4 regions of the Agrobacterium sp. 16-172Ci genome follow, and region 1 is predicted to be linked to each of the others. Evidence: predicted binding sites of a transcription regulator. Region 1 holds the regulator's gene; each other region holds the start of a gene.
The links. The regulator LexA, encoded in region 1, represses DNA repair genes until DNA is damaged. The targets are predictions, from matches to a motif close to TGTTCNNNNTGTGTTCNG.

Region 1 (4,912 bases):
GGAAAATCCGCTCGTGAATATCGAAAGCTCCAAGCTTTACGAGGTCAACAAACATATCAGCCTCACCGCCCATAAATGGGAGTCCACCCCGTTCCTGATGTCCAAATTCGCCGAGGGGCGGCTGGGCAAGGATTTTGAGGCGGTCAAGGCGGCTGCGAAGGAGGCAGGCGCGCTTCAGCGCAAACTCTCGGCGGAAAAGGCAAGCGCGTCACTGGCCGCCTTCAGGGCCAATGCCGCCATCGAGGTGGTGGAAGACCTCGACCACGCGGCCTTCGCGAAAGCGACCGCGCAGGTGCTGGAGACATGGAAGCAGAAGCCCTTCGGCGATTTCGTCGCCGCGCTGGAAAAGGCTGCCAAGGGCTGACGAGCAGGATGCCGGGCCGGCGCATGCCGCCAGGCCTCGCCTTCATGTCCACCGACAGGATCGGCGGGAGCCTCGCTCACGCCGACATTCATACGGTTTCAGTTTTCAGGAGATGCGCCAATGCTCGAAGGAGCCTTGTCCGCCGCCAATCGCGTTGACAGTTTCATCGCCACCCTCTGCCGCATCATCATCGTGGCAACCGGCATTCTGCTCACGGTCATCATGACCGCAAACGTCATCGTCCGCTATCTATCGACATCCGGCGGGCTGGATTTTGCGGAAGAACTGCCAACCATGCTGTTTCCATGGTTCATCGTCGCTGGCATTACCCTTGCCGCGCAGAGCGGCGCGCATATGGCGGTTGAATGGATCTATGACAAGTTCGACGAACGCGGCAAGGTGGGCGTTCTGCTGTTCGCCAATCTCGTGACGGTCGCAAGTTTCGTCATTCTCGCGCAGCAGGCGCTTGTCGTCGCCGAGATCGCTGGCGCGGAAATCAGCCCTGTGCTGCAATTGCCCAATAGCATCGGATATTATTCCATCGCCTTCGGCGCGGCACTGGTCTCGGTCACGACCGCAACCGCGAGCCTGCGCATTCTCTCCAGCGGCTGGCATGCCCGCCCGCACGGTGCAACCGAGGAGATGCCGCTATGACCATCGTGATGATCATTGCATTTTGTATTCTAATGATGATTGCGGTTCCGGTCGGTTATGCGCTGATCATCTCTGCCGGCGTCGCCGTGCTGTGGAACGGTTATGTGCCGCTTTTGATCGTGGCGCAGCAGGTGTACGACCAGACGCAGTCTTTCCCGATGCTGGCGCTGCCGTTCTTCATGCTCGCGGGCACGCTGATGCTCGGCGGCAAACTCGGAACCCAGCTTCTGGAACTCGCCTCCAAGGCCATGCAGCGCTGGCGCGGCGGCCCGCTTTCCACCACCGTCATTTCGTCGGTCGTGTTCGGCGGCGTGTCCGGCTCCGCGGTCGCCAATGCGAGCGCACTCGGTTCGGTGCTCATTCCATGGCAAAAGCGCCAAGGCTACCCCGCTCCCCTCTGTGCGGCCAACAATGCCACCTCAGCGGTCATCGACGTGCTCATTCCGCCGTCGATCCCGATGATCCTCTATTCATTGGTCAGCGGCGTCAGCATCGCCAATCTGTTCATCGCCGGCATTCTGCCGGGCCTGCTCATGGCCGCCGGTTTCATCTTCGTCTGCTGGGCCATTGCCGTGCGGCGCGGTTATGCGGTGCGTGACGAAAGCATCCGCAAGCGCGATCTGGCGCTACTTGCATTCCGCAGCCTGCCGGCGATCCTCCTGCCGATCCTGATCATCCTCGGCCTCCGCTTCGGCTTTGCAACGCCAACCGAAGTGGCCGTTCTTTCCGTCGTCTATTCGCTCGTGCTCAGCATCTTCTTTTATCGCGATCTGACGTGGAAGCGTTTCTGCGACAATTTCGTCGAAGCTGGTTCCGCAACCGGCGTCGTCATGCTGGTCATCATGGGCAGTGCGGCGGTGGGCTGGGTGCTGACCTTCGATCAGGCGCCCCAGCATTTCGCCACCTGGGTGGCCGAGAATATCTCCAACCCGATCCTGATCATTCTCATGATGAACATCCTGATGCTGATCATCGGCATGCCGCTCGATCTGCCGCCGTCGATCCTGCTGCTCGGACCGATCTTCGTGCCGCTCGCCGATATGATCGGGCTCGACCGGGTGCAGCTCGGCATGATGATGGTCATCAATCTCGGTATCGGGCTCTATACGCCACCGATCGGCACCACACTCTTCATCTCGTCCTCCATAGCCAGAGCGCCGCTCGGCGCGACGACGAAGGAATTGTGGCCGTTCTTCACCATGGCGATGCTGCTCCTCATCGCGGTCAGCTTCATTCCTGCGCTCACGATCTACTGATATAAGAGCCGTAGCAAACGGCAGCCAGAAACCACCGGCCGGGTCTCTCCGATCGGTGGTTTCTGGTATTCAAGATGCGGCACACATCGTTAGATCTGCTTTGTTGATAGTTTCGACGATCAAATCACGATCTGCGATGCACCCTTCACGAAGTTTTAGGGGATTGCGGAACACATATGGAACATATAGTGTTCGTTCTGTATTTGTTTCGCGACTTCAACGACGATTCTCAAGGGTGTTTTCCTCATGCTCACGCGCAAACAGCAGGAATTGCTTCTCTTCATTCATGAAAGAATGAAAGAGTCCGGCGTGCCGCCCTCCTTCGATGAAATGAAGGACGCACTCGATCTTGCATCCAAATCCGGCATCCACCGGCTGATCACGGCACTCGAGGAGCGCGGCTTTATTCGCCGGCTACCTAACAGGGCGCGGGCGCTGGAAGTCATCAAGCTACCGGAGGCCTATGCGCCGGGTGCAAGGCCGCAGCGCGGCTTCTCGCCGAGCGTCATCGAAGGCAGCCTCGGCAAACCGAAGACGCCGGAGCCGGCCCCTGCCCCCAAGGCGCCCACTAATGATTTCGCCGGCGCCGCCACCGTGCCGGTCATGGGCCGCATCGCCGCCGGTGTGCCGATTTCCGCCATCCAGAACAACACCCATGATGTGGCCGTGCCGGTCGACATGCTCGGCTCGGGCGAACATTACGCTCTTGAGGTCAAGGGCGACTCGATGATCGAAGCCGGCATTTTTGATGGCGATACCGTCATCATCCGCAACGGCAACACGGCCAATCCGGGCGACATCGTCGTGGCACTGGTGGATGATGAAGAAGCGACCCTCAAGCGTTTCCGCCGCAAGGGAGCGTCCATCGCTCTGGAAGCCGCCAACCCCGCCTATGAGACCCGCATCTTCGGACCGGACCGGGTGAAAATCCAGGGCAAGCTCGTGGGGCTGATCCGCCGTTATCATTAATTGGCAGCCCGCCTTTTTTCGCCAGGGGCGTCATCGAGAAGAGGACGCTCCCTTTGAGGCATCTTGGCTTGTTCCCTGGAACAATTCGGCCCTGCGCAAGTAAAGAGAGGGTGTGTTTCGCCCTCATCTCCGGGCGGTGACGTGGATATGCCTCCTTCTCCCTTCCCTCACCTTCCCATTCATCAACGCGGCTTATGGGAGCCATGGATTATTTGCAATATTCCAAAGGCCATCCGCCGGTATAGAAATGCGCGTCATATCGGGGAAACATGTCATGTACGATCTTTATATCGCCAACAAGAATTACTCCTCATGGTCGCTACGGCCCTGGGTGTTGATGCGCACGCTCGGCATCGCCTTCGATGAAAAACTCGTTCCGTTCGGAGAAGGCGTTTCCTTCTCCACCTTCTCGCCGACCGGCAAGGTGCCCTGCCTTGTCGATGAGGGCGTGACGGTTTGGGAATCGCTGTCGATCGCCGAATATCTGGCGGAAAGACACCAGGGCGTCTGGGCGACCGACAAGCAGGCACGGGCCTGGTCACGTTCGGCGGCGAGCGAAATGCATGCGGGCTTTTCCTCGCTGCGCAATCTCTACCCGATGTCGGTCGGCATTCGGGTAAAGCCGAAGGGTGGCGATACCGGGCTTGCGGCCGATATAAAGCGCATCGATACGCTGTGGAGCGAAGGCCTCGCGAAATTCGGCGGGCCTTTTCTTGCCGGCCAGAAATTCACGGCGGTCGATGCCTTCTTCTGCCCGGTGGCATTTCGTTTCCAGACTTATGGCGCGGAACTTTCGCCCGCGGCGAAAGCCTATTGCGACCGGCTGCTCGCCCTTCCCGCGATGCGCGAATGGTACGAGGCCGGACTGAAGGAAGTCTGGCGCGATGCGGCGCATGAAGAGGAAATTAGCGGGATCGGCGAATTGACCGCGGATCTGCGCATCAAGCCCTGACGGTCCATGCTGGCGGCACTTTATTGCGATGCCGCCAGCAACCGCATGATGGCATCAGGCACGTCGTGATCGAAACGGCCGCTTTTCCAGTCGTAATAGCGATGTTCGCTCCAGGGCCTGTCCATGCCGGCGATTGCGGCGCGCAGCCTGCCGACGACCGCTGCCTGCTCGTTGCCGGCGAAGTCCATTTCCAGCGAACCGATCCGTCGCAGGATATCCCGGTTCAGCAGAAGTGCACCCGAGCGGCATTGGGAGAAGGACGTTCTGCGGGAGACGATAATGATATCGGCGATATCGCAAGCCTTTCCGGCAAAGCGGCCATCTTCCAGAACGATGATCCATTCGCCGCTTCCCGCGCGCGCAACACACCATGTGCCTTTGCTGCAGGTGAAAACACCGGGCTCGGCGTCTCTCAAGGCCGCTGTCATCTGCCGTGCAACTGCACTCATCTCTTGCGGATCAAGCTTCGCCCTCGGGGCCAAAGCCACGGTTTTTGCCGTAGCCTCGCTCTTTAGAAAGACCGGCGGCACAGGCTGTTCCGGCAAAAGCAGCGCCCTTTGCCACTGGCCATAAACGAAACCCTGCGGCTGAGCCTTCGTCGTGTAGGCTTTGCCGTCTTCCAGCAATGCCACCAGCTCGCCATCCTCGTGAACAAGCAAATCGGGCGGATCGCGATAGGCCGTGGCGGATGACAGGCCGAAGGCGAGGAATAGAAGC
Region 2 (4,912 bases), on a different contig from region 1:
GTGCCGGGGCCGGTGAAATGCAGCGCAGAGAAGCGCTCACCGTTCAGCCATGCCGAACGTTTGGCGAGATTGGCATTGTGCTCGGCCCAGGCCGCGACCGGATCGGTCAGATCCACCCGCGACGCGGCGAAGATGGCGTCCGCGAGCTTGCGGACCGCTTCGTCTTCCGCGAGACCGGGGAAAACCTGCTTTGCCCAGGAGGGGTTCGGATAGGAGATGATGTTCCAGTTGATGTCGAAATTAGAAATCTTCTCCAGCGCCGGCTTGTAGGCCGTGGAGTTGGCCTTGTTGGCGCGGGCTACCTTGGCGGGGTCCTGTTCGGCCAGCAGCATGGGATTGTCGCCGGCAATCGCCAGCCGCGCCGCGCCATTGGCATAGGCCTTCGCCATGCCTTCATAAAGCCAGCCGGAAGCCCGGTCGAAATTGGCGTCGCTGGCGTGGCGATAGCGGGCAAGCGTGGTTTCTTCGTCGGAATAGAAAGTGGTGACCAGTCCGCCACCCGCCATATAGGCGTGTTTGGTCAAAAATCGCACCAGCGGCAGGGCTGCCAGCGGTGCGGTAATCACCAGATCCTGATCCTTCTGCAATTGCAGGCCGACCTTGACCGCGACTTCGGCCAGTTTTTCGAGTTTGACGGGATCGATGGGGGAAACGGTCATGATCTGCCTTCGTCTATTTCAATAGGAGGCGCCGACCATAGCCCATTCCTTCCGAAAGCCAAATGCTTTCAGGGGCGCATCCCGCGCTTCAATCGGCGACCAGCGGCGCGGCAATCGCCTTCAGTGCGCTTTGGGCATCGCGGGGCGAAAGCCTCACCTGCAGGCCGCGTTGTCCGCCATTCATGTAGACATAATCATGCGCCATGGCCCCGGCCTCAATGGCCGTTGGCACCTGTTTCTTCTGCCCGAAAGGGCTGATGCCGCCGACATGATAACCGGTGGCGCGCTCCGCATCGGCAGGCTTCATCATGCTGGCGGATTTGCCTCCGAAGGCGGCGGCCAGCTTCTTCATGCTGACCTCGCGATCCGAAGGGACGACGACGCAGACTGGCTTGCCATCCAGCTCCGCCATCAGCGTTTTCAGGACGAGATGCGGTGGCTCACCGATCGCCTCGGCCGCCTGCAGGCCGATGCGGTCGGCATTCGGGTCGTAATCATAGGTGACGGTGGTGAAGGCAACGCCGGCCTTGGTCAGCATTTGGGTGGCACGGGTTGTTTTGGACATGGCGGGCTGCGTTCACGCAAAGAGGGTCTGGTAGGTTTCAGGCTTGAAACCGACGGTTATCCTGCCCTTCGCTTCCAGCACGGGACGCTTGATCATGGAGGGCTGTTCCAGCATCAGCCCGATGGCCTTCTCACGGGTGAGATCGGCCTTCTGGCCGTCATCGAGTTTCTTGAAGGTCGTGCCGGCGCGGTTGAGAACCGTTTCCCAGCCCGCGGCATCGCACCATGTTTCCAGATGAGCACGGTCGATGCCGGCCGCCTTATAGTCATGGAAAGAATAGTCGACACCGTTGGCTTCCAGCCAGCCTCTGGCCTTCTTCATCGTGTCGCAGTTCTTGATGCCGTAAATCGTGACCGTCATGCCATCTGCCTCGTCGTCTCTAAAAGCACTTCCGGCATAACAAAATATCCGTCTTATTCAACCCGCCTCCTGAAGTGCCCTGCGCATATACCCGGTCGCGGTGCCTAAGCCATGCAAAATCGCAATGGCTGATATCCAAACGAGCGCGAGCAAAGCTGCATGGCTTCCCTGCTGCATCATGAGTTGTAGAACGGGCCGGAAATGCCCATTATCTGGGCATCAAAGATGGAGAGAAAAATGCGTCAGGTTGCAAAGACATCGCGTAACTTCTTCGGTGAAACTTTCGCCGTTCTCGGTGCAGCGCTCTCGGTTTCGGCCGCTGTTCGCGCACATCGTAAGCCCGCCCGCGCCGATCTCGAAGCCCTCGGCATCGACGGCAAGGCTTTCGACAAGGTACAGCTCTAAGCTGGTCATCATCCGTTGCGAGGCGATATCGCCTCGCTTGCGTTCGATAACCGGATCGGTTTTCGGCTGGCGCGGCGGATATGCGGCTGGCGCAAAAAAAGCGCCGGATTCGCACAAGAAGGCTCCGCATAGTTCCCCATGGAGAGTGCGGAAAAATTGTCGGTATCAGAGCGCTACGCCGCTTCAGGTGCATGTTATCGCACTGACGCCCTTTGTGTCGGCCGTTTCGAAGGTCCGATCACTTTTTCCGGCAAATGGAGCTGGCTTTCAGGCCGTTCATAACGCTCCGCTTTCGGCGAGAGTGCGAAGCGCCCGAGCAGTTCATGCCGTGTTTCGCCATTGTGGCTGAAAACGAGTTCGAAGCTCCCCGCAAGCCAGCTATAGGGTTTGTCAGCCGGCATCAACTCAATTTTCCCGCAGCCGTAGATAACGGTGAGATGTGGCGTAAACGACGATGCGGCGACATAGGGCAGGTTTGCCCGCCGCAGGGCGCGGCGCACCATTTTCGCCAGAGCCCTAAGTTCCTGCATCTCGCGGCTGCTGTGTAGCGCCAGACTGTTGCGATTGCCTAAAAGCGATGTTCCATCGAATGTGATCGGAACGGGCCGAGCCTTGATCTCCCCCAGCGCTGCCTTCAGCCTTTCTACTAGCCCGTGAGGCACGGTCTCGAAACCTCCGATACAGAGCAGGGTTATGTGCAGAAGCTCCGGCGGATAGGCCTCACGCTTCGTCCGCCCTGCGGCATGGCGCGCCGCATCGGCAAAAATTCGTTCCGCCAGGGCGGCCGGCGGTTTCACCGTGATCAAGAGCTTGCTGCTAAATCGCGGATTGAAACGCCGTATTTTCTCCGGCTCCCATCCTTCGAAGAAAAGCTGCCTTAAACCTCCTTCATTTGCCAACCCAAAACCCATAGCGATGCTCCACGGCCTTTGCCTGGGCCGGGATATTATCACCAACGGCAATAATTAAAAGAACAAAAAGAGAACAAAAGCCTTGGGTGCTTACCCGATGCCGGGAAATAGCCGGGAGCGCCTTTTTCGCAGCCGCAGGTTAAAACCGCCTGATATTGACATTCTACCTACTAATTGGTAGGCAGCTCTCATGAAAAATCCACAGACCAAAGCCGATGAAATCCTCCGTTGCGCACGCTCCCTGATCATAAAGGGCGGCTACAACAGTTTCAGCTATGCCGACGTTTCCGCCGTGGTCGGCATTCGCAATGCGAGCATTCACCATCACTTTCCCAGCAAGTCCGATCTGGTCCAAAAACTCGTTGCGCAATACAGGCAGGAGGCGGAAGCGGGTATCGCCGAACTGGAGCAAAACATTTCCGACCCGCTCGAACAGCTCCGCGCCTATATCGGCTATTGGGAGGGCTGTATCGCCGAGGCCACTCACCCCTTCTGCGTCTGCGCTCTGCTCGCCAGTGAAATTCCGGTTCTTCCTGAAACGGTCGCTCTTGAAGTGCGCGCGCATTTTCGAAGTCTCTCCGACTGGCTCACCGCCGTTCTGGAACGTGGCGTTGCCCAGGGGCGCCTCGCGCTGAACGGAACCACCAGAGCCAATGCTGAAATCTTCATGGCCACCGTGCATGGCGCGATGCTTTCCGCCCGTGCCCATGGTGATGCGACGACTTTTGGCGCAATAACCCGCCCCATGCTGGAGCGCATGACCGCTTGAAATCGCAGTTTCGCGAGGGGGCTCGATGCATGACCCGAGCGGCACGCCACCGAAAAAATAGACCGTAGTAAGCTGGCAGATTTGTCGATGACGGTCTGCTTCCCGGACCACCACGTCCTTTTGGACGAGAAAGGCAATCTCTCATGTTCGGAATCTCTCCGATCGGCTGGATCCATACGCTTGGAAGCCTGCCGGCCATTCCCGCCGCCATTTACATGTTTGCCCGCCACGGCCGAATCGTTCCCCGATCAGCGCCAGGCACTCTTTATCTTGTCTCCATGCTGATTGGCGCTGCGACGGTCTTCCTCGTGGCACATCAGCCGATCAGTTACGGCGTTGGCGTCCTGACCATCCTGTTCCTGCTCGCAGGTTACGGCATCGAAGGCGTTCTGGGTTCAACGCGCATGGCCAGATATATCGAAACCATCTGTCTCAGCATCAGTGCGTTTCTTTTGATGGTCCCGACGGTGAGCGAAATCCTGCGTCGTGTTCCAGACGGTCACCCTCTGGTTACGGACCTGAAATCGCCGCTGCTTCTCGGCGCTCAGGCAGGGTTGCTGGCGATCCTCGTGGTTGGCCTGACCGCCCAGATCATCTATCTCGCACGGCAAAACAGAAACGCCGCGAACTAGTCGCGGCGCCATCTTTATAGGACCTGTCGAGTATAGTCCTTATTCCCACTCGATTGTTCTAAGCCCAGTTAGGTCATTGATCTAGCTGGATTTTTTCTTACTCTGCGCTCTGGTAGCCGCCTCATGGGCCGTCAAAAAGTTACGGTGTTGATTTCTAAGGGAAATTACATTGGAAATTTTTTTCTGGGTTTCGGCATCTATCGATGACGATCAGTCCCCTCTGGGCTGTTGCCGGTCCCGCGAAGCACTGCGAGGCGCACAGAAAAGTACCGTCATTCCCTATAGCAGAGTCTCTCCTCATGGGCGAGCCGGACGCGACGGTCACCGCGAGCGGTTGCCATGCTTATGCCGGCACGGCCGCTGGCTCCGCTGGCAAGGCGACGATGTTGTCGACCCCGAACCAAGCCGTAAGCCGCGCCATCGCGTTAGCGCTGAGCACCTGAGTGAACAGGAGCGCAAGACGGACCTTTGGCCGAGAACATGCCACGTAGAAGAGGTTGCGGTTGTTCTCGAAGAACTCTGCTTTATCGGCGGGCGGACCGGGCTCGATCCATTCGAGCATCTGGCCGAAGTTGTATTTGTTCCAGCCGCGACCGACGATCACGAGCACG
Region 3 (4,912 bases), on a different contig from region 1:
CTGGTTGACGACGACCTGCACCGTCTCGCCATCGGCAGCGCTATCCACCGACTTGCCGTCCTTGACGATCGCCAGGATGACGCCTTCGGCGGTTTCCGTGTCGTAACCAAGGAACTCGGTCGCGCCGAGCTTTTCCTTGAGCTCGAACCAGATCGTCTCGGTCGCCTTGTCACCGGAACCGGCCCAGTGCGAGCGGGCTTCGGCCTTCTGGCGCTCCATCGCGTCGGTGAAACCGGAAATATCGACACCGATTTCGCGGGCGCGCAGCGCATCCTGCGTCAGGTCCAGCGGGAAGCCATAGGTGTCGTAAAGCTTGAAGGCGGTCTCGCCATCCAGCATGTCGCCCTTGTGAAGTGTCGAAGTGGCATCGGAAAGCAGCGACAGGCCGCGTTCCAGCGTCTTGCGGAAACGGGTTTCCTCAAGCTTCAGCGTCTCGGAAATCAGCGCCTCGGCACGGACCAGTTCCGGATAGGCGCGGCCCATCTGCTGCACAAGCGCCGGCAAAAGCTTGTAGATCAGCGGCTCGCGCGCGCCGAGAAGCTCGGCGTGGCGCATGGCGCGGCGCATGATGCGGCGCAGAACATAACCGCGACCTTCGTTCGACGGCAGGACGCCATCGGCGATCAGGAAGGCGGACGAGCGCAGGTGGTCGGCGATGACGCGGTGGCTGGCGCGCTTTTCGCCTTCGGCCGGAACGCCGGTCGCTTCCACGGAAGCGGAAATCAGCGCGCGGAACAGGTCCGTATCGTAATTGTCATGCTTGCCCTGCAGCAGCGCCGAAATGCGCTCAAGACCCATGCCGGTGTCGATCGACGGACGCGGCAGGTCGATGCGCTCTTCCTTCGTCAGCTGCTCATATTGCATGAAGACGAGGTTCCAGATTTCGATGAAACGGTCGCCATCTTCTTCCGGCGAGCCGGGCGGGCCGCCCCAGATATGATCGCCATGATCGTAGAAGATTTCCGAACACGGACCGCAGGGGCCGGTATCGCCCATCGCCCAGAAATTGTCGCTGGTCGGGATGCGGATGATACGGTCGTCAGAGAAACCGGCGATCTTCTTCCAGAGGTTAAAGGCCTCGTCGTCGGTGTGGTAGACGGTGACCAGCAGACGGTTGCGGTCGATGCCGAATTCCTTGGTGATCAGGTTCCAGGCATGGGTGATCGCTTCTTCCTTGAAATAATCGCCGAAGGAGAAATTGCCGAGCATTTCGAAAAAGGTGTGGTGACGGGCGGTATAACCCACATTGTCGAGGTCGTTATGCTTGCCGCCGGCGCGCACGCACTTCTGCGCCGAAGCGGCCGTGGAATAGGGACGGCTTTCAAGACCGGTGAAGACGTTCTTGAACTGCACCATGCCGGCATTGGTGAACATCAGTGTCGGATCGTTGCGCGGCACCAGCGGGCTGGAGGGCACGATCTCGTGTCCGTTCTTCTTGAAGTAGTCGAGAAAGGTCGACCGAATTTCATTCACACCGCTCATGCCCACACACCGCTCACAGCTGGAGTCCATCACTTCCACCCCGAAGGATGGCTATATTGCAAAATCACTGGCTTTTATCGTCCGCACCCGGCCCTGTCCAGCCATGGAGGCCCGCGAAGGCGCGCCGACAAACAAAAAGGGCCATGCGAGGCAAATCGCACGGCCTTTTTGTTATGCCAATTCATATCCAGCGCAGCAGCGGGGCGGAACACACCCCGCGGCGTCACCCAAATCAGCTGTCGTCACCGTCGCTGTCACCGGCTTCCGGGCCGCCATTCTGCAGGAAGCGGTCGGCGATCAGGCCGGCATTCTGGCGCAGCGCCAGTTCGATTTCATTGGCCGTTTCCGGATTGTCGCGCAGGAATATCTTGGCGTTTTCACGCCCCTGCCCCAGACGCTGGCTGTTATAGGAGAACCATGCACCGGACTTCTCGACGATGCCGGCCTTCACGCCGAGATCGACAAGCTCACCGGTCTTGGAAACGCCTTCGCCATACATGATGTCGAATTCCACCTGCTTGAAGGGCGGCGCCATCTTGTTCTTGACGACCTTGACGCGCGTCTGGTTGCCGACAACCTCTTCGCGCTCCTTGACGGAGCCGATGCGGCGAATGTCAAGACGAACGGACGCATAGAACTTCAGAGCGTTACCGCCCGTCGTCGTTTCCGGCGAACCGAACATGACGCCGATCTTCATGCGGATCTGGTTGATGAAGATCACCATGCACTTCGACTTGGAGATCGACGCGGTCAGCTTGCGCAGCGCCTGGCTCATCAGACGGGCCTGAAGACCCGGCAGGCTGTCGCCCATCTCGCCTTCAATTTCCGCCCGCGGCGTCAGTGCCGCAACGGAGTCGACGACCAGCACGTCAACCGCGCCGGAACGCACCAGCGTATCGGTAATTTCCAGCGCCTGTTCGCCCGTGTCGGGCTGCGAGATCAGAAGGCCCTGCAAATCCACACCGAGCTTGCGGGCATAGACCGGATCGAGCGCATGTTCGGCGTCCACGAAGGCGCATATGCCGCCCTTCTTCTGGGCTTCGGCAATGGTCTGCAATGCCAGCGTCGTCTTGCCCGAGCTTTCCGGGCCATAAATTTCAATGATGCGCCCCTTCGGCAGACCGCCGATGCCGAGCGCGATATCCAGGCTGAGCGAACCCGTCGAAACGGTCTCCACTTCAACCACGTTTTCATTGGAACCGAGCTTCATGATCGATCCCTTGCCGAACGACCGTTCGATCTGGGAGAGCGCCGCTTCCAGTGCCTTGCTTTTATCCACCGATTTATCCTCTACGAGACGCAAAGAATTTTGTGCCATCCGAACCACCTTTAGGTTATTGAAGCCGCACAGGCAATGAAGCAGTATGGAAACGGTATGTACTCTATTTGTTCTCATTTCGCAAGGCTGAGCCAGCATATTGAAAACAAATAGCGATAAGTCGTTTGTTCTGCTTTCGTTTTTCCGTGCCCGGCCCATGGCCGCAAACCGGATGCGAGGTCAGGAAGACGTCAGTTTAGGCCGAATCGTCCGGTCTTTCCATCCGCCAAAGAGGGAAACGCAAGCGTGAAGAAAATACTCGTTCTGGGCGGCGCGCATATCGACAGGCGCGGTATGATCGAGACTGAAACCGCGCCCGGCGCGAGCAACCCCGGCTCCTGGATGGAAGAGGCCGGCGGCGGCGGTTTCAACGCCGCGCGCAATCTTTCCCGCCTCGGTTTTCAGGTCCGCATCATCGCCCCGCGCGGCGGCGACGCGACCGGTGAGGCGGTGGCGGAGGCCGCACGGCAGGCGGGCGTGGAAGACACGCCCTTCACCTTCCTCGACCGCCGCACGCCAAGCTACACCGCCATTCTGGAGCGTGACGGCAATCTGGTCATCGCGCTGGCCGATATGGACCTCTATAAGCTCTTCACCCCGCGCCGCCTGAAGATACGCGCCGTGCGCGAGGCGATCACGGCGAGCGATATCCTGCTCTGCGACGCCAACCTGCCGGAAGATACGCTGACGGCGCTCGGCCTCGTCGCCCGCGCCTGCGAGAAACCGCTGGCGGCCATCGCCATATCCCCCGCCAAGGCGGTGAAGCTGAAAGCGGTGCTCGGCGATATAGACATTCTCTTCATGAACGAGGCGGAAGCCCGCGCGCTCACCGGCGAAACGACGGCCAATGTCCGCGACTGGCCCGACATTATGCGCAAGGCCGGGCTTGCCGGCGGCGTCGTCACCCACGGCGCGAGCGAGGTGGTGGCCTTCAGCAGGAGGGAGACGGCGATCCTCCATCCGCCCCTCATCCGCGAGGTGAAGGATGTGACCGGCGCGGGCGACGCGATGGCGTCGGGTTATCTCGCCGCCATCGCCGAGGGAAAGACGATTGCGGAAGCGTTGAGGCAAGGCGCGGCGGCAGCGGCCATCACCGTGCAGTCACCGTTCGCCACCTCCCACGAACTATCAAAAGACAGTGTCGAAGCCATGTTGGGGCTTGTTCCCCGGGCTGAAATGCTGGCATGAACCCGCTTTTAAAAACTGGAACAGATGAAATGACCCGCCCTATCTCCCCGCTCCTGCCCATCGTCTATTCTCAGGAAGTCGCCGCCGCCAAGCAGCGCGGTGCGCCGATCGTGGCGCTTGAATCGACCATCATCACCCACGGCATGCCCTATCCCGGCAATATCGAGATGGCGGAAAGCGTCGAACAGATCATCCGCGATCAGGGTGCGGTTCCGGCCACCATCGCGGTCATTCACGGCACCCTGCATATCGGCCTTGAGAAGGACCAGCTCGAGGCGCTGGCCCAGACCACCGACGCCATCAAGGTCTCGCGCGCCGATATCGCCTTTGCGATCGCCGAGCGCCGCACCGGCGCCACCACGGTGGCCGCCACCATGATCGCCGCCGCCCGCGCCGGCATCCGCGTTTTCGCCACCGGCGGCATCGGCGGCGTGCACAAGGGTGCGGAAGAGACCTTCGACATCTCCGCCGATCTGACCGAGCTTGCGAAGACCGGCGTGATCGTCGTCTGCGCCGGCGCCAAGGCCATTCTCGATATTCCGAAGACGCTCGAGGTTCTCGAAACCAATGGCGTGCCGGTCGTCACTTTCGGCTCGGAAGAGTTCCCGGCTTTCTGGTCGCGCTCCTCCGGCCTGCCGAGCCCGCTCTCGCTCAACAGCCCGGCGGCAATCGCCAATTTCCAGACAACCCGCGAACAGCTCGGCATCGATGGCGGCATGCTGGTGGCCAATCCCGTGCCGGAAGAGGATGAAATTCCGCGCGAGGAGATGGAAATCTACATCAACCGCGCCATCTCCCACGCCGAGCGCGACGATATCACCGGCAAGGAAGTCACCCCCTACCTGCTTGGCGACATCTTCCGCCTGACGGATGGCCGCAGCCTGGAAACCAATATCGCGCTGGTGCGCAACAATGCGCAGTTGG
Region 4 (4,912 bases), on a different contig from region 1:
AACGCAGTTTCGCTTGGATCGAAGAAACTTGGCAATGATATTGAAAGCCCAAGCCCCTGCCAGTCCTTGATCTCCAAAAAACTCTCGGGCTTCCATGCCGGATCAGCCTTGCCATGCTCGTTTCTCGGGTAGAGCATCGATGCAGGAACCGTACGCCCGTTCTCCACTTTCAAATCGGTTATCTGCCCATTCTCGTCTTTCAAGCGATATTCGGTCGTATTTTCTTTTGAAGAAAAACCGAGGTGGGCCAATGCATACGGCCACGCGAGAAGAAGCGGTCCAATGACCCGCTTCCTCTGGCGCGTTCCCGCCAGAAATTTCTCTGCGGCGGCATCAATTTGGCCCAAAGGTGTGCCGTTGACTGCTATCAGCTCTCCTCTTGTCGCAGTTGTTTCCAGTGCCGTGTCAGTTAACTGTACCACCGTCCCGACGCTCACAAACCTCAGCGGGAGCACCGAGATGGAATCGTTCGGGATCAGCCGTGTGTGTCCGTTGTCGGGAAGTGCGAGCAGGCGCATCGCGGAGAACAGAAAGGCCTCTTTGGAGCCCTCCAAAGCGTATCGTCGAGTGTCACAAATGCAGCTGTCTATCGTCGCCTGTTCGATCCGCCGAAAACTGGGATCGGTTGGCAGGACAGTTTCCAGAATTTTCTCGAGGTCTTGCGTCAGGGACATGATTTACGGTGCACATAGTTGCTCGTTGATGTCCAGATCGGGTCGATAGCGGAGGTTCTGGCTGGAACTCCATTATTTGTCATCAATCCCGCTTCAGCGGCCTGAAGCTCATCCGGTGCAGCGGGCAAGGCCCGTGGCTTTCGATGGCGCGCAGGTGGGCTGGAGTGCCGTAGCCGGCATGGCCTTCAAAGCCGTAGGATGTGTGCACCACACCCGCGCGTTCCATCATCCGGTCGCGGGTCACTTTGGCGATGATCGAGGCGGCGGCGATGGAGAGGGAGCGGGAATCGCCCTTGATGACGGCTTTGGCCTCGCAGGCGATGCCGGGCGGGCGGTCGCGGCCGTCGGCCAAAACGAGGGCAGGGGAGAGTTCGAGACCGAGCACGGCGCGGCGCATGGCGTCGAGGCTGGCGCGCAGGATATTCATATTGTCGATCAGGCCGGGGCCGGAAGAGGCGACGGATACGATCGAGGTTTCCATGATCTGTACGAACAGGCTTTCCCGCTTCTGCTTCGTCAGCTTCTTGGAATCGTCCATCCCCTTGGGAATATTGTCCGGATCGAGAATGACGGCGGCCGCAACCACCGGTCCGGCCAGAGGTCCCCGTCCTGCCTCATCCGTGCCGGCCACGGGCCAGAGGCCCTTCTTTTTCGCTTCCAGTTCGAAGGAAAAATCCGGACCGGTATCGGCAATATCAAAAAGAGCAGGAGAATCGGGTGTGGCCGTGCGTTTCATGCGGCGAAACTGGCACACACACCCGATCTCCTGCAAGCCCCCGGAAGCGGGCGATGACAGGCGCGGTGAGCCGGGGTCAAGGGGCGTGGCTCGCCGTGCCCCGAAGGTCATCATGACCTTTGATCCTCCAACGGGGCGGCGGAGGAAAAACGATCGCACGCGAGGCGGCGGTTCCGGGAGCGATGTCCGGCGGGCCAGGGAAAACCTGCCGGGCATGTCGTGGGAGCGTGGCCAGTCTAAAAAAGAGGCCGCCGCTTCCTGTCATGTTCTGCCTGATATCGCCGCACGTTCCGTATGGTGCTTCGATCAGGCGGAGTTGTTTTCAGCCTCGGTCTTTCAAAGCAGCGACAATTGCACGCCTGCACCGCCCGGCGGCACGAAGAGATCGTCGCGCAGATGGATGCCGCGGCGGATGAGGCCGAGCCTTTTTGTCGCCATCTCGAAACGCCTGCCGATCTGCCAGGCATAGGGGCCGGCACCCTTCATGCGTTTTCCGAATTCCGCGTCGTAATCCTTGCCGTCGCGCATGGAGCGCACCAGCGACATGACATGACGGTAGCGGTCCGGATAGTTGCGCAGCAGCCAGTCGCGGAACAGCGGGCTCACCTCCAGCGGCAGGCGCAAAAGCACATAAGACGCTTCGGTGGCGCCGGCGGCCTTCCCGGCCTCCAGAATACGCTCGATCTCATGATCGTTGAGCGCCGGGATGACAGGCGCCATCATCACGGCCACGGGAATGCCGGCATCGGTCAGCGCCTTGACGGCTTCCAGCCGCTTCTCGGGCGTGGCGGCGCGCGGTTCCATGTTGCGCGCGAGCTTCCGGTCCAGCGTGGTGACGGAAATACCGACCTTGGCTAGTCCCTTTTTCGCCATGGGCGCCAGAATATCGATATCCCGCTTGATCAACGCCGATTTGGTGACGATGGCGACGGGATGATCGGCCTTGGCCAGCACTTCCAGTATCTGCCGCATGATGCGCCATTCGCGCTCGATCGGCTGATAGGGATCGGTATTGGTGCCGATGGCGATCACCCGCGGCTTGTAGCCCGGTTTTGCCAGTTCCCGTTCCAGCAGCTTCGCCGCATCCGGCTTGGCGAAAAGCTTGGCCTCGAAATCCAGCCCGGCGGAAAGCCCCATATAGCTGTGCGTAGGGCGCGCAAAACAATAGATGCAGCCATGTTCGCAGCCGCGATAGGGATTGATGGAGCGGTCGAAGGGGATGTCGGGCGATTCATTGCGGGTGATGATGCTGCGCGGCTTTTCCACCTGCACCTCGGTGCGGAATTCCGGCATGTCCTCGAGAGTCTGCCAGCCATCGTCGAAAACCTCGTGCTGCAGGGTCTCGAAGCGTCCATCCGGGTTCAGCCCGGCGCCACGGCCGCGACGACGGTCTATCTCGATGCGCAGGCCGGATGCATCGGCCAGCGCATTGGCAATATCCGGCATATGGCTCGGCTGGAAGGCAGCCTGCCCCGAAAGCGTATGGTTTCTCATCTGGATGCTCCCAGGACGCCGCACGCCTCTTGAGGCACGCTCAACGCCCTAAACCGTTTCCATCCGGACAGGCTTTCAACCGCCTTCCGAATGATTAAATTCCTACATCAGGAATGAGAACAATACAAGAACAAAATTGCAAATTCGGCCGTTCTTCAGAGATGGATGGGTGACCGCGACGGGCAGGGCCACGTCGGAGACCGTGCGGTCGGTGGGCATGGGAAGCCGCGTATTTTTACCGCGATGAGCATAGTGGCAATTTATTGTGCGATGCGTTAGAGCTATGCAGATGTTGACAGTCATAATGGAATGCCGGGATCACGAGCCGGAACTGGCGCACACATTGTCTGCGCTTGTAACCGGGGCCGTGGAAGGGCTTGTAAGCGATGTTGTGATTCTCGATCACGGTTCGCGCGATGGATCGTCGCGTGTCGCGGATGCCGCCGGCTGCCGTTTTTATGGGCAGTGGGATATCGAAGACGTGGTGAAGTCCGCACGCGGCGGCTGGCTGCTTTTGATCGAGCCGGGCGCGCGCCCGCAGGCGGGCTGGATCGACGAGATTCTCGAATATGTGGCGATCTGCGCGCAGCCGGCCCGTTTCTCGCCCTCGCGCTATCACCGGCGCAATGTCTTCAGCCGTATGCTGCGGCGTATTCCGCCATTGGAACACGGATATCTTCTGCCAAAGAAACATGCCGTGTCGATTGCGAAATCGGGCATGAGCCTGACGCAATTTGTCGGCGCGCAGAAACCGCGCCGGCTGAATGCGGAAATGGTGCCCGCCTGGGCGCTGCGGGCCTCGGCCTAACCTCGGCGGCCGCTTTACCCGGCCAGAACCTTGCCGGGGTTCATGATGCCGGCGGGGTCGAAAGCGTGCTTGATGCGCCGCATCAGTTCCATTTCGATGCCGGGGCGGATGGCGGCCAGTTCGTCGCGCTTCAACTGCCCGATGCCGTGTTCGGCCGAAATGGAACCGCCGAGCGACAGCACGATGCCATGCACGATCTCGTTCATGTCCCGCCAGCGGCCAATGAATTCGGCCTTGTCGGCACCCACCGGCTGGGAAATATTGTAGTGAATATTACCGTCGCCCAGATGTCCGAAGGCGCAGACGCGGGCGCCGGGTATGGCGGCAAGAACCGCCTTTTCCGCCGTCGCCATGAATTCCGGTATTTTCGACACCGGAACGGAAACATCGTGCTTGATCGAGCCGCCTTCGGGTTTCTGCGCCTCCGACATGCTTTCGCGCATGTGCCAGAGCGCCTGCCGCTGCGCTTCGGACGCGGCGATCACCGCATCCTGAACCAGCCCGGCCTCAAAACCGCGCTCCAGCAGCGATTGCATCATGCTATCTGCCGTTTCGGCCGAGTCGGAGGTGGAAATATCGATGAGCGCGTACCACTCATGCGGCTGTTCCAGGGGATCGCGCACGCCGGGAATATGCTGCGCGGTGAATTCGACGCCGATTCGCGGCATGAGTTCGAAACCGGTCAGCGCCGTGCCGCAGAGGTTAGAGGCCATCTCGAACAGCTTCAGCGCATCTTCGGTGGAGCTGAGACCGGCAAAGGCTACCTGATGGCCGAGCGGTTTCGGGAAGAGTTTCAGCACCGCGCCGGTGATGATGCCAAGCGTGCCTTCGGAACCGATGAAGAGATCGCGCAGATCGTAACCCGTATTGTCCTTTTTCAGCCGGCGCAGCCCGTTCCAGATTTCGCCGGTCGGCAGCACCACTTCCAGCCCAAGGCAAAGCTGGCGCATATTGCCATAGGCGAGCACCGCCGTGCCGCCGGCATTGGTGGCGAGATTGCCGCCGATGCGGCAGGACCCTTGAGAGCCGAGCGACAGCGGGAACATGCGCTCCACGGAATCAGCAGCCTTGTGGATGTAATCGAGAATGCAGCCGGCATCGGCGACGATGATGTTGGCAACGGGATCGATATCGCGAACGCGGTTCATGCGCTCCAGCGACAGGATTATGTCCGTTCCTTCGGCGCGTGGCGTCTGGCCG

Region 2: ACQZ40_RS00875 (2'-5' RNA ligase family protein) is a predicted target of LexA. The motif match lies at 2,959-2,976, and genes of this name have one in related genera.
Region 3: recA (recombinase RecA) is a predicted target of LexA. The motif match lies at 2,859-2,876, and genes of this name have one in related genera.
Region 4: ACQZ40_RS08425 (PA0069 family radical SAM protein) is a predicted target of LexA. The motif match lies at 3,020-3,037, and genes of this name have one in related genera.

What each region holds. Positions count from the first base shown of each region.
Region 1 covers NZ_JBNWBW010000003.1:11,194-16,105, forward strand. Annotated here, with positions in the region: gene ACQZ40_RS04780 (TRAP transporter substrate-binding protein) at 1-364, shown strand, start outside; gene ACQZ40_RS04785 (TRAP transporter small permease) at 485-1,018, shown strand; gene ACQZ40_RS04790 (TRAP transporter large permease subunit) at 1,015-2,274, shown strand; gene lexA (transcriptional repressor LexA) at 2,521-3,243, shown strand; gene ACQZ40_RS04800 (glutathione S-transferase family protein) at 3,518-4,195, shown strand; gene ACQZ40_RS04805 (ComEC/Rec2 family competence protein) at 4,216-4,912, opposite strand, start outside.
Region 2 covers NZ_JBNWBW010000001.1:170,907-175,818, forward strand. Annotated here, with positions in the region: gene ACQZ40_RS00855 (aminopeptidase) at 1-659, opposite strand, end outside; gene ybaK (Cys-tRNA(Pro) deacylase) at 748-1,224, opposite strand; gene ACQZ40_RS00865 (ArsC family reductase) at 1,237-1,584, opposite strand; gene ACQZ40_RS00870 (hypothetical protein) at 1,822-1,989, shown strand; gene ACQZ40_RS00875 (2'-5' RNA ligase family protein) at 2,184-2,900, opposite strand; gene ACQZ40_RS00880 (TetR/AcrR family transcriptional regulator) at 3,091-3,669, shown strand; gene ACQZ40_RS00885 (hypothetical protein) at 3,813-4,301, shown strand; gene ACQZ40_RS00890 (UvrD-helicase domain-containing protein) at 4,645-4,912, opposite strand, start outside.
Region 3 covers NZ_JBNWBW010000036.1:17,208-22,119, reverse strand. Annotated here, with positions in the region: gene alaS (alanine--tRNA ligase) at 1-1,482, opposite strand, end outside; gene recA (recombinase RecA) at 1,715-2,800, opposite strand; gene ACQZ40_RS23855 (carbohydrate kinase family protein) at 3,047-3,988, shown strand; gene ACQZ40_RS23850 (pseudouridine-5'-phosphate glycosidase) at 4,018-4,912, shown strand, end outside.
Region 4 covers NZ_JBNWBW010000006.1:30,505-35,416, forward strand. Annotated here, with positions in the region: gene ACQZ40_RS08415 (peptidase S41) at 1-674, opposite strand, end outside; gene ACQZ40_RS08420 (ribonuclease HII) at 757-1,410, opposite strand; gene ACQZ40_RS08425 (PA0069 family radical SAM protein) at 1,747-2,904, opposite strand; gene ACQZ40_RS08430 (glycosyltransferase family protein) at 3,194-3,712, shown strand; gene ACQZ40_RS08435 (FAD-binding oxidoreductase) at 3,727-4,912, opposite strand, start outside.